3 regions of the Bradyrhizobium sp. UFLA05-109 genome follow, and region 3 is predicted to be linked to each of the others. Evidence: predicted binding sites of a transcription regulator. Region 3 holds the regulator's gene; each other region holds the start of a gene.
The links. The regulator LexA, encoded in region 3, represses DNA repair genes until DNA is damaged. The targets are predictions, from matches to a motif close to TGTTCNNNNTGTGTTCNG.
Positions count from the first base shown of each region.

Region 1: a site for LexA is predicted at 2,733-2,750, ahead of Q3C01_RS06820 (YifB family Mg chelatase-like AAA ATPase). Genes of this name have one in related genera too.
Region 2: a site for LexA is predicted at 2,890-2,907, ahead of uvrA (excinuclease ABC subunit UvrA). Genes of this name have one in related genera too.

Region 1 covers NZ_JBBIAR010000007.1:94,855-99,274, forward strand. The annotation lists gene Q3C01_RS06815 (AMP-binding protein) at 1-2,687, shown strand, start outside; gene Q3C01_RS06820 (YifB family Mg chelatase-like AAA ATPase) at 2,798-4,363, shown strand.
Region 2 covers NZ_JBBIAR010000012.1:95,437-99,856, reverse strand. The annotation lists gene uvrA (excinuclease ABC subunit UvrA) at 1-2,793, opposite strand, end outside; gene Q3C01_RS11215 (outer membrane protein) at 3,061-3,723, opposite strand; gene Q3C01_RS11210 (outer membrane protein) at 3,967-4,420, opposite strand, start outside.
Region 3 covers NZ_JBBIAR010000028.1:3,744-8,163, forward strand. The annotation lists gene Q3C01_RS21135 (hypothetical protein) at 15-218, shown strand; gene Q3C01_RS21140 (hypothetical protein) at 320-496, opposite strand; gene Q3C01_RS21145 (molybdopterin molybdotransferase MoeA) at 724-1,935, shown strand; gene lexA (transcriptional repressor LexA) at 2,111-2,809, shown strand; gene Q3C01_RS21155 (hypothetical protein) at 2,978-3,184, shown strand; gene Q3C01_RS21160 (hypothetical protein) at 3,399-3,836, shown strand; gene Q3C01_RS21165 (ComEC/Rec2 family competence protein) at 3,845-4,420, opposite strand, start outside.

The DNA of each region.
Region 1 (4,420 bases), on a different contig from region 3:
GAGCCCAGCCTGGAGCCCAAGACACACTGGGCAACGACACGCTGGGCCAAAACACGCTGGGCCAAGTCATCGGTCGGATCGCCAGGCAATCCCCGGAGCAGCCAGCGATCGTCTCCGGCGCCTTTGCGCCTCTGACGTACCACGATCTTCAGCGCCAGTTGGACGATGTCCGCCGGCAGCTGCGTCTGGCAGGGTTCGATTGCAGCGCCCGTATCGGGGTGCTCATGCCGAACGGCCCGCAGGCGATTCTCGCCATCGTAGCAGCGGCATGCTGCTGCATCGCTGTGCCTCTTGATCCGCGGCTTTCTCCGACCGAGATCGATCAGCGCCTCGACATGCTGCGCCTGGACGCTCTTCTCGTAGCTCAAGGCAGTAGCTCTGAGGCCCGCAAGACCGCTGAGCGGAGAAGGATCGTCGTCATCGAAGCCGCCCCGGCCGGACACGACGAGCTTGGATTCACGATCGCCGTGCAGGTGTCCGCCGCTCCAGCGATCGACGCTGAGCCTGATCCGAGCTCACCGGCCTTCATCCTGCAGACATCGGGTACGACGGCGCAGCCGAAGCTCATTCCATTCAGCCACAGCAATATGCTGGCGGCGGCCGCACGGCTTCAGGCCTGGTTCGACCTCACGTCAAGGGACCGTTGCTTGAGCGTGTCGCCCCCCTACTATTCTCATGGGCTCAAAGTGACGGTCTTCACGCCGCTGCTGACGGGCGGCAGCATTGCTGTCCCTGCGAACGGTGCCATCGTCGCGCTCGACGAGTGGTTCGATGTCTTGCGGCCGACCTGGTATTCGGCCGGCCCCACGCTCCATGCTGCCGTGCTGGACAAGGCCAAAAGTCCTCGGGAAGCCGAGGCGGCGCACACCTTGCGGTTCGTCGTATCGGGTGGCGCGCCGCTTCCGAAGGAGGTACATGACGGCCTGCAGCGCATTTTGGGTGTCCCGGTGCTGGAGCATTACGGCTCCAGTGAAGCCGCGCAGATCGCCGCCAACCTGCCGCCGCCCGGCCCGAACAGGCCAGGGACATGTGGGCAACCTTGGCCGGATACCGTCGCCATCGTTGGTGACGATGGACATCCGCTCCCACTTGGTGCGCGAGGCGAGATCTTGGTGCGCGGCCCCACCGTGATATCCGGCTATCTCGATGCGCCCGATCTCAATCAAGCGTCCTTCGTGGGTGGATGGTTTCGCACCGGCGATATCGGCAGCCTCGACGGAGACGGCTTTCTGTCCGTGCACGGGCGCTTGAGCGAACTGATCAACCGTGGCGGCGAGAAGATCGCGCCGGCCGAGATCGAATCCGTGCTACTCCGCCATCCGGCGGTAGCCGAGGCCGCCGCTTTCGCGATCCGCCATCCACGCCTTGGCGAGGATGTCGCAGCCGCCATTGTTGCCCATCCTCATGCGCAGACGACGACGGCCGAGCTCCGCCAGTTCCTGCAACGCGAGTTGGCCTCGTTCAAGATTCCACGACGCATTCTGATCCTCGACCAACTGCCAAAGGGGACGACGGGAAAGGTCCAGCGGCGACGACTTCGCGAGTCGATCGACACGCGCTCGGACCATGAGGGGACGACGCCCGAGCCCGATGTGAACAGGAGGCCATTGGATCTGGAAGCCGAACTGCTGAGCCTATGGCGGAGGCTGCTCAAGTCCGAAGCGCTGACGGTCGACGATGATTTTTTTGCCAGCGGTGGCGACTCCCTCCTGGCGATGGACATGCTCATTGAGGTCGAGCGGATCATTGGCCAACCCGTACCGGAAACGATCCTGTTCGGGGCAGAGACCATCCGGCAATTTGCTCCCAAAATCGCCGTGCAGGCGGGCACGCCGCCGACGCCCTTGCTGCAGTTTCATGCCCGCGATGATCGGCCCTCCCTGTTCTTCTTCAATGGGGACCTCGTCAGCGGCCACGCCTGTGTGCGGCGGATGGTCGAGCTTTTCGGGCCCGATTCCCCGATCACCTCCATCAATCCTCATGGTCTTCGTGGCGAGCCAATTCCGCCGTCGATCGAGACGATGGCGGCCGACCGACTGACGCTGATCCTGGAAAGGCAGGCGAGCGGCCCGTTCCTCCTGGGCGGCAAATGCAACGGCGCCATGGTCGCATTCGAAACGGCTCGTCTGTTGATGGCAGCCGGCCACAGGGTTGAGATGGTTGTGATGGTCGACCCGCCAACCATCAGTGCCCGTGCAGCACCGCAGGCGATCCTCGCGCCGATGAGGCGCTTGGCTTGGCCTTATCTTCTGCGCTGGACGTTTGAACTGATGGCCCGGCTGGAGCGATCCTGCACGGCCTCGACCAGCGGCGATGTTGCCAGGTGGCCAATGCAGGTGTTCGAGACGATCGGCAAGCTGTATCGCGGCTTGTCCAATTCCAAGCTGAACAGCGAGATTCCGCCGGCGCTATGGGATGCTTATTCGATCGCCATGGCGCGATATCGTCCGGCGCCGCTCGAGGTGCCCGTGACCTTTTGCGCCGCTGACCACGACGGTCGGGCGTGGCGGCGCATCAGTTCGCAGCTCGAAGTGATCCGGTTGCCCGGAGGGCATCGTGACTGCCTCATCACTGGCGCAGCACCGCTGGTTGATCATCTTCGGCAAAGGATTGACGTTCTGGCTGACGATGCGCCTCCGGCGTTGAACCGCACCCATCCGGGGACGCCTGGCCCGATTGCCGCGTGAGATGGCGTGCGGGCACCTGGCTTCGCGACTGCGGCTGCAGCAGAATGTTCCCGTAATGTTCTTGCGCTTCGCGCTCCGGTCCGCTACCCTCGATTGCAACAGGGGGTAGCATGGTCCAACGCGTTTCCACCGTCGCCTTTGAGGGCATCGAGGCCCGCTCGGTGGACGTGCAGGTGCAGGTCGCGCCGGGCCTGCCCGCCTTCGCCATTGTCGGCCTTCCGGACAAGGCGGTGTCGGAGGCGCGCGAGCGGGTGCGTTCGGCGCTGATCGCCTCAGGGCTGGCGCTGCCGGCGCGGCGGATCATCGTCAATCTGGCGCCGGCCGATCTGCCCAAGGAAGGCAGCCATTACGACCTGCCGATCGCGCTGGGGTTGATGGCGGCGATCGGCGCCATCCCGCCGGATGCCCTCACCGGCTTCACGGTTCTCGGTGAGCTCGGCCTCGACGGCTCGATCGCGCCGGTCGCCGGCGTGCTGCCGGCCGCGATCGGCGCCAATGCCCGCGAAGAGGGCCTGATCTGTCCGGCGGCCTGCGGCTCGGAGGCCGCCTGGGCGAGCCCGGACATCCAGATCATCGCCGCCAGCTCGCTGATCCAGATCGCCAACCACTTCAAGGGCACGCAGGTGCTGTCGCGGCCCTCGCCGAAGGTGCATGAGGCGGCCGCCTCCCCGCTCGATCTGCGCGACATCAAGGGCCAGGAGAGCGCCAAGCGCGCGCTGGAGATTGCCGCGGCCGGCGGACATCATCTGCTGATGATCGGCGCACCGGGCGCCGGCAAATCGATGCTGGCCGCGCGCCTGCCCTCGATCCTGCCGCCGCTGTCGCCGGGAGAGCTTCTGGAAGTCTCGATGATCGCCTCCGTCGCCGGCGAGATCGAAGGCGGCGCTCTGACCTCGCGGCGACCGTTCCGCTCGCCGCATCATTCCGCCAGCATGGCCGCGCTGACCGGCGGCGGCATGCGGGCAAAACCCGGCGAGATCTCGCTCGCGCATCAGGGCGTGCTGTTTCTCGACGAGCTTCCGGAGTTCGATCCGCGCGTGCTGGATTCGCTGCGCCAGCCGTTGGAAAACGGCGAGGTCTCGGTGTCGCGAGCCAATCACCGCGTCACCTACCCTGCCCGCTTCATGCTGGTCGCGGCAATGAATCCGTGCCGCTGCGGCAACGCGTTCGAGCCCGGCTATGCCTGCAAGCGCGGCCGCATCGACCGCTGCACGGCAGACTACCAGGCCCGCATCTCAGGTCCCCTGATGGATCGCATCGATCTGCGTATCGAGGTGCCTGCTGTGACTGCGGCCGACCTGATCCTGCCGCCGCCAGCGGAAGGGTCAGTCGAAGTCGCCGCGCGCGTCGCCGCGGCCCGTGACATTCAGCGCGCGCGTTATCAGGCCGCGGGATTGCCGAACGTCCGCACCAATGCCGAGGCACCGGCCTCGGTGCTGGAAGAGATCGCAAAGCCCGATGCGCAGGGCCAAAAACTGCTGCGCGATGCCGCCGAGACCATGCGGCTGTCGGCGCGCGGCTATCACCGCGTGCTGCGGGTGGCGCGCACGCTGGCCGATCTCGACAACGCCGAGAGAATCGGCCGGCTGCATCTCGCCGAAGCCCTCTCCTACCGCGCACTCGCGGAGGATGTACGCCAGCCGGCGTGGCGCGCATCCGTATCAACCCGGCGGTAACGAGTTTCCTTTACGCTCTGCAAACCATAAGGCCCACGCGTTCATCTCGGCCGCTTC
Region 2 (4,420 bases), on a different contig from region 3:
GATGACTTCGAGATTGTGCTCGATGACGACGACCGTATTGCCCTGTGCGACCAGCTCGTGCAGCACCTCCAGAAGCTTCTTCACGTCATGGAAGTGCAGGCCCGTCGTGGGCTCGTCCAGAATGTAGAGCGTGCGTCCCGTCGCGCGCTTTGACAACTCTTTTGCCAGCTTGACGCGCTGGGCTTCACCGCCGGACAGCGTGGTCGCCTGCTGGCCGACATGGATGTAGTCGAGGCCCACGCGGTGCAGGGTGTTGAAAGTCTCACGGACGCGCGGCACGGCCTTGAAGAAATCGGCGGCTTCCTCGACGGTCATGTCGAGCACGTCGGCGATGCTCTTGCCCTTGAACAACACCTCCAGCGTCTCGCGGTTGTAACGTTTTCCCTTGCAGACGTCGCAGGTGACGTAGACGTCGGGCAGGAAGTGCATCTCGATCTTGATGACGCCGTCGCCCTGGCAGGCCTCGCAGCGGCCGCCCTTGACGTTGAAGGAGAAGCGGCCGGGCTCGTAGCCGCGTGCCTTCGCCTCGGGCAAGCCCGCAAACCATTCGCGGATCGGCGTGAAGGCGCCGGTGTAGGTCGCGGGATTCGAGCGCGGGGTGCGGCCAATCGGCGACTGGTCGATGTCGATGATCTTGTCGATGTGCTCGAGGCCTTCGATGCGGTCGTGGGGAGCTGCGCCTTCGCTGGCGCCGTTCAGCTTGCGGGCGATGGCGCGGTAGAGCGTATCGATCAAGAGGGTCGACTTGCCGCCGCCGGAGACGCCGGTGACGCAGGTGAACAGGCCGAGCGGAATCTCCGCCGTGACGTTCTTCAAATTGTTGCCGCGCGCGTTCACCACCTTGATGGTGCGGCGATGGTTCGGCGGACGCCGCTCCGGTACCTCGACCTCGAGCTCCCCGGTGAGGTATTTGCCGGTGAGCGATTTCGGGTTGCGCATGATCTCGGCGGGCGTGCCTTCGGCGACGATGTTGCCGCCATGCATGCCGGCGCCGGGGCCGATGTCGAGCACGTAGTCGGCGAGGCGAATGGCGTCCTCGTCATGCTCGACCACGACCACGGTATTGCCGAGATCGCGCAGGCGCTTCAGCGTATCGAGCAGGCGCGCATTGTCGCGCTGGTGCAGGCCGATCGAGGGCTCGTCCAGCACGTAGAGCACGCCCGTCAGGCCTGAACCGATCTGCGAGGCCAGGCGGATGCGCTGGCTCTCACCGCCGGACAGCGTACCTGATGAGCGCGACAGCGTGAGATAATTGAGGCCGACGTCGAGCAGGAAAGTGAGGCGCTCGCGGATCTCCTTGAGAATCCGTCCCGCGATCTCGTTCTGCTGCTTGTTCAGCGCTTCCGGCACGCCCTCGAACCACTCGCCGGCGCGCCTCACCGAGAGCTCGGAGATCTCGCCGATATGCTTGCCGCCGACCTTGACGCACAGCGCCTCCGGCTTCAGCCGAAAGCCCTTGCAGGCCTCGCAGGGGACGTCGTGAAAGTACTTCGCCAGCTCCTCGCGCGCCCACTCGCTCTCGGTCTCGCGATAGCGGCGGTTGATGTTGGTGATGACGCCCTCGAACGGCTTCTTGGTGTCGTAGGAGCGGACGCCGTCCTCGTAGGAGAACTTGATCTCGTCCTCGCCGGAGCCGTAGAGAATCGCGTCTTTCGTCTTCTTCGCCAGATCCTTCCACTTGGTGTCGAGCGTGAATTTGTAGTGCTTGCCGAGCGCGGTCAGCGTCTGCACGTAATAGGGTGACGACGATTTGGCCCACGGCGCGATCGCGCCCTTGCGCAGGGTCATCTCCTTATCGGGGATGACGAGATCCTCGTCGACATGCTGCTCGACGCCGAGGCCGCCGCAGGCGGGACACGCGCCGTAGGGATTGTTGAACGAGAACAAGCGCGGCTCGATCTCGGGGATGGTGAAGCCGGAGACGGGGCAGGCGAACTTCTCCGAGAACAGGATGCGCTCGGGGCCGCTCTTGTCGTGGATCTTGGCGGTCTTCTTTTTCTCTTCGGCCGGAGCGGCTGCCGCCGGGCTATCTGCGAACTCGACGACGGCAAGGCCCTCGGCGAGCTTCAGCGCTGTCTCAAAGCTCTCAGCGAGGCGCTGACCGATATCGGCGCGCACCACGATGCGGTCGACGACGACGTCGATGTCGTGCGGAAATTTCTTGTCGAGGTTAGGGGCCTCCGCAAGCTCGTAGAAGGTGCCGTCGATCTTGACGCGCTGAAAGCCCTTCTTGAGCCATTCGGCGAGCTCCTTCCTGTACTCGCCCTTGCGGCCGCGCACGACCGGAGCGAGCAGATAAAGGCGGGTGCCTTCGGGCAGCGCCAGCACGCGGTCGACCATCTGCGAGACGGTCTGGCTCTCGATCGGCAGACCGGTCGCGGGTGAATAGGGCACGCCGACGCGCGCCCACAAAAGGCGCATATAGTCGTAGATCTCGGTGACGGTGCCGACGGTCGAGCGCGGGTTCTTCGAGGTGGTCTTCTGCTCGATCGAGATGGCGGGCGACAGGCCGTCGATCTGGTCGACGTCCGGCTTCTGCATCATCTCGAGGAACTGGCGGGCATAGGCCGAGAGCGACTCGACGTAGCGGCGCTGGCCTTCGGCGTAGATGGTGTCGAAGGCGAGCGAGGACTTTCCGGAGCCGGACAATCCGGTGAACACCACGAGCTTGTCGCGGGGAATCTCGACGTCGATGTTCTTGAGGTTGTGCTCGCGCGCGCCACGGATCGTAATTGCGCGCAGGCTCGAGCCCGCGTTCTGTTGTTGGCGCTTCGCCTTGATCACTTCGTCCATCCCAGTGGTCCCCAAGGAGATTCCCACGCAGCGCGACCGCGCCGGCGTTCAGGCGCGCCTCGCCCGGAACCGGGGATGGACGCCGTTGGGTAGGCTGCGAACGTAGGAAGAACGAGAACGGATTTCCAGTGCGAGTTGCGAATCGTCAACGATTTGTTGGCGCGCTGGCGGCACTTGGCAGTAGGTCCGCGGCCGGAAGCGCCGGAGCAAACAAAAAGGCCAGTGCAAGGCCGGCCTTTCCGTTGAGAATTGATGCTGAGGCGAGGCTCAGTACTTCGCTACGATCGGGCCGCCGAAGTGATAGTTCACGCCGACCTGCACGCTGTGCAGTTCGATCGTGCCCGAGGGCAGGCCGAAGTAGTCCTCGCTGCCAAGGCTGCGGAACAGATATTCGCCCTTGACCGACCAGTTCGGGGCAAAGAACGCCTCGATACCCGCACCAACGGTCCAGCCGGAGTGGAAGTGGCTTTCCGACGCCGTGACTCCGAGCGCGGTCATGCTGAGCTTGTTGTCGATCCAGGCATAGCCGCCGGTGCCGTAGAACAGCACCTGGTCGACGGCGAAGCCGACGCGGCCGCGCACGGTGCCGAGCGCGTTGATGCGGCTGGTGGCGGTAACGCCGGCCGCAGTGATCGACGCGTTGACGTCAGCCCAGCCGCCATCGGCTTCGAGACCGTACACGATGTTGCCGGCCTGCCAGTTGTAGCCGACCGTGCCGCCGGCGAATCCGCCCTTCATCTTCGGGTCGGTGGAGGTGTTTTCCGAAGCGTAGCCGCCGAAGCCACCGAGGTAAAAGCCGGTCCAGTTATAGACCGACGCTGCGGCTACCGGGGCCTTGGTGTAGGGGCGGGCCGCCAGATCGGCTGCCACGGCCGGAGCGAACGCGCTGAGTGCGAACAAGCTGGCCGAAGCCAACAAAACCTTCTTCATTTTCAACTTAATCCCCAGTCCCAGTTTCTGTTTTTGCCTTCCGTGCGCGGAAGGGCAGCGGACGCTCAGGTCCAGCTGATGTCGTGCTTACAACAGTGAAGCTGCGAATTGTGTGTCCGGGATGCCACACTAGGCCCAAAACAGGTTAGTATAACTGACCTATTCGCGCGACAGTTGTACCCCGCGCAGCAAAAAAGGCCGGCGCAAGGCCGGCCTTTTCGACAGGAAGAGGTTTGGCGAAGATCAGTACTTCGCGATCAGCGGGCCACCCCAACGGTAGTTCAGGCGGACGAGGCCCATATCGACGTCCTGGCCGATTCGGTCGCTGCCGAATGACACGCCGCCGGGCGCCGTGAAGCCAATGGTGCGGTGGCCCAGGAAGATGTGGTCGTATTCGACACCAACCGACCAGTTCGGCGCAAAGCCAAATTCCAGGCCGGCGCCCACCGTGCCACCCCAACGGGTCTCGTTGGCCGAGGCCAGCTGCGCGCCGCTCGGTATGTCGAAGACGTCATACTTGTCGCCGACAACTGCACCGCCGCCCTTCACGTAGAACAGCACGTTGTTCCAGGCGTAGCCGATTTGGCCGGTGATCAGGCCGAATGCGTCGATGCGCGAACGGTTGCGGTCGGTCGGGAAGACGGAGCTGGTGTTATCGCCCCGGAAGTCGGCCCAGTTGCCCTGGCCTTCGAAGCCG
Region 3 (4,420 bases):
TCTACAACGGACGCGTGATCGTGTTGGGCAAGGCATATTTCAACAAGCAAGCCTCGATTCTTCTCAAGTTCGCCAAATCAACGTCGAATTCGCAGCTGTCCGCAAAGCTGGTCAGCAAGGCGGCGGATCTGAAATCGCAGGGCGACCCCCTGCCCGAAATGGATCACAGCCTGAAGGCGCCCGACGTCGATCCGGACAATGAAACGGGAGCCACCTGATGCTAGCCGTGAGCCTGGTCGTCGCCGTGGTATGTTTGGCCACCATTATCCCGGTCTTCCTCGTCATTGAGACGATCGCGCGGCGGCCAAGGTAAGCGCACTCAGCTGCGCTTGGACTTGGGCCGATCGAGACGCTGCCGTTGCGCGCGCATGCGGCTGGTCTTCTCCTTGAGCGCTTCGATCTCCTCATCGAGCTTTGCGCTCCGCGACTTCGGCGGCTCATCGCCGCGCAGCTTCTCGAGCGCTTTCTCAACCGACAGCTTTGAAGTCTCTGCCATCAGGGTTCTCCCGGACGTCTCCCGACGCGCCTTGCGTGCGGGCGCGCAGCAATTCTGAGCCGGAAGCGGAACGAGGCGATATTGTCCCAAAGGGCATCCTGCCGTCCTGCTGCTGGAAAGACAATTTCATCTCCACCTTCGCGTTCGCGCCTTTTGCCTCGACGCCCGCACTCGGCTAGAACGCAACGCGACCTGTCCTTACGATTTGCCCAGCAGGAGTTCAGCCCGTGGCCCTGATGCCGGTTTCCGACGCGCTCGATGCGGTGCTCGCGGGCGTCGAGCCTGTCGCGGACGAGATGGTTGCGCTCGATGCGGCCTACCATCGCGTGCTGGCGCGCGACGTCGCGGCGCGGCGCACGCAGCCGCCGCAGGCGATGTCGGCGATGGATGGCTATGCGGTGCGCGCTGCCGATGCGGCAGAGGTGGGCACAGAGCTCACCGTGATCGGCGAGGTCGCAGCAGGACGACCGTTTGCGGGAACGGTCGGTGCGGGTCAGGCAGTACGGATCTTCACGGGCGGCGTAGTGCCCGATGGCGCGGACGCGGTGGTAATCCAGGAGGACACAGTCGCTGACGGCAGGCGCGTCACGGTCAAGGAGGCCGCGATCGTTGGAAGGCACATCCGTCCCGCCGGCGTCGATTTCCGCGAAGGCGACGTGCTCCTGCGAGAAGGAGCAAGGCTCACCGAACGCGACCTATCACTCGCCGCCGGCATGAACCATCCGCAGCTAGCCGTCCGTCGCCGGCCCAGGATCGCGATTCTCGCGACCGGCGACGAACTCGTGATGCCGGGCTCAACGCCGGGCGCGGGCCAGATCGTCTTTTCCAACGGCTATGCCCTGCACGCGCTGGCGCGGGCCGAGGGCGCCGAAACGGTCGATCTCGGCATTGCCGCCGATACCGTTGCGGCGACCAGCGCCGGCATCCGCCGCGCCCGCGAGAGCGGCGCCGACATCCTGATCACGACCGGCGGGGCCTCGGTCGGCGACCACGACCTGGTGAGGCCGGCGCTTCAGGCCGAAGGTTTCGAGATGGCGTTCTGGAAGATCGCGATGCGGCCGGGCAAGCCGATGATGCACGGCCGTCTCGGCGCGATGCGGGTGATCGGCCTGCCCGGCAATCCGGTCTCGTCCTATGTCTGCGGCTTCCTGTTCATGGTGCCGTTGATTCGCGCGCTTGCTGGCCGCTCTCGCGTTCATCACCGCCGCGAGCGCGCCGTGCTCGGGCGCGACGTCGGGCCCAACGACGTCCGTGAGGATTATCTGCGCGCCCGGCTCGAGGAGCGCGAGGACGGCACGCTCGTGGCCGTTCCCGTCAACCACCAGGACTCCTCACTGCTTGCGAATCTCGCTATGGCACAGGCACTTCTCGTGCGCGCGCCGTTCGCACCGAAGGCTGAAGCAGGCACGCCTTGCGAGGTGTTGCGGCTGCCCTTGTGAGGGCGATCTGATTCACGTGTAGCGCGAACTTCGCTGCGTTCACCCAAAATTAAGTGGTTGCGGAACACATATCGAACATATAGTGTCCGTTCATGATTTGTTTCGAGCATCTAGCGGCTTCTGCTGAATCTGGCGTCTCGGAATCGAACGACATCAACCGGGGGATTTGGTCGAGATGTTAACGCGCAAACAATACGAGCTTCTGCGGTTCATCAGTGAGCGCCTCAAGGAAAGCGGCGTGCCGCCCTCCTTCGATGAGATGAAGGACGCGCTCGATCTTCGCTCGAAGTCGGGCATCCACCGGCTGATCACTGCGCTGGAAGAGCGCGGCTTCATCCGTCGCCTGCCCAACCGCGCGCGCGCCATTGAGGTCATCAAGCTGCCCGAGCTTCAGGCCGCGGGCGCCGGCCGCCGCGGCTTCACGCCGAGCGTCATCGAAGGCAATCTCGGCAAGGTGCGGGGCGTAAGCGCTCCCGTCGACGACGGCGATCGCCCCGTCGCCGTGCCCGTGATGGGACGGATCGCAGCCGGCACGCCGATCGAGGCATTGCAGACCCGCAGCCACACCATCAGCGTGCCTCCGGACATGCTCGGCTCGGGCGAGCACTACGCGCTCGAAGTGCGCGGCGATTCGATGGTCGACGCCGGCATCCTGGATGGCGACATGGCGCTGATCCAGCGCAACGAGACCGCCGACACCGGCGACATCGTGGTGGCGCTGATCGACGATGAGGAAGCGACGCTCAAGCGCTTCCGCCGTCGCGGCGCGTCAATCGCGTTGGAGCCCGCCAACACCGCCTATGAGGTGCGCATCCTGCCGCCGAACCGGGTGAAGATTCAGGGCAAGCTGATCGGGCTGTACCGGAAGTACTGATTGCCCGCCAGATTGCCGGTTATTGCGCAACGATGCGGGCGGACGGATTGTCCGCTCCGGCAAAATGGTGTTTTCGCTTCCATTGTGATTATCCCCACACCTGCGCGAAGCTAATCCTCGAGCATGGCAGGCGCGAATGCGCTGTGCACGATGCAGAGGACAAAACCCATGCGGCAGATGATTTTGAGCGCGATCTCGGCAGCCTTGATCGCGGAATCGGCATCCGCGAGCGATGCAGCGCAACACCAGCATGGCGCCCGCAAGGCAGAGCACGCGGCAACCAGCGCGCCATTCCGCAAGTCCAACAATGCGATCGCACCTGCGGCGCAGGTGAGATGGCCCTATTCGGGGTACTCCGCTCCTGCCGGCCGCTGATGGAAGCTCGCGTAAGTGAATGGCGTGAACCAAGATAGACTGGCGGCGCGAGGCTTTGTTCCTGGTGTGCCGGGAAAGATAATGTGATCGGGCGACGCGCAGACGGGCCGCAGATTTGCCCACAAAAGCGATACACTCCAAGGCTTCCAACTCTGATAGAGGCCTGCGCCTCCGGGGGGGCGCGGACCTGCTATCTCGCATGAGGAGCACTCCGATGTGTGACTACAGCCTACATGCCGTTGCGACCCGCCCCGCTCAAGTCGGCGAGACGATCGTCACGACAACCTTCCGCGGCACCTCGACGCGTGGATTTGCGTCGGAGCGTGATCTCTCGGTTGCCGTCTGCCTCCTGCCCGGCACCGAGCTCGCCTTCGCCGACAACGTCCGCTACGACAATCGCTGGATCTGGACGCGCACCGTCAATTCCCGCGTCGGCAAGTTCGGTAAGGTCGATCCGCACATTCCCGATCGTCATCATGATGCGATCGAATTCCCCGACGGCAACTACGTACTGGTGACGCAACTCGTCGAGGGACAGCGTGCCACGGTTCTGCAATTGCCGGTAACGCAGCCGCTCGGCGAGAAGACTGAGCAGCCCGCCGTCGAGCAGCACACCACCACGACGCCTACGACACGCCTGCCGATCGGCTGACGCGTCTTTCAATCCTCGGCCTGCAGGTCGGCCTCCGACGGCGTAGCATCCTTGCTGCGTGGAGTAGCCGGCCGCGGTGCGAGGCTGAGCTCGAAATCACTATCGCCGGCCCCGGCCGGCGACCAGGGGCGGTTTGCGCCCCTTATTTTTACCGTTCGCAGCGTGAAACCGTCGCCCTCGCGCGATAGCGCGAGCGCTCCTTGCGTCTTCAGACGCTCGCGATCCACGACCATCGCCGTGCAATCGGTTGCTGCCGGCTTCGCCGTCACCACCAGCGCGGCGCGGCTGCAATCATCCGCCAGCGCATCGACACGCAGCGAGAGCGCGACCAGGCGACCATCGGCGAGCGGTGTCACGCAGCCGGCCTCGTCGCATGAGACTCCGTCGGCGAGCGACGCATCCGTCGCACTGCGCGGATCGGCATCGGCCGCAAGCCACTCCTTGAGGAGAAAATTGTCCTTGCCGGTTCGGATCAGGTGCAGTTGGCCGTCCCTGCCGCGCACCGCGACGCTGTGGCCGTCGCCTGCGATCAGGATGTCGGGCTGGCGCATATGCAGCGCCCAGCCGATCGCGAGCGCCAACAC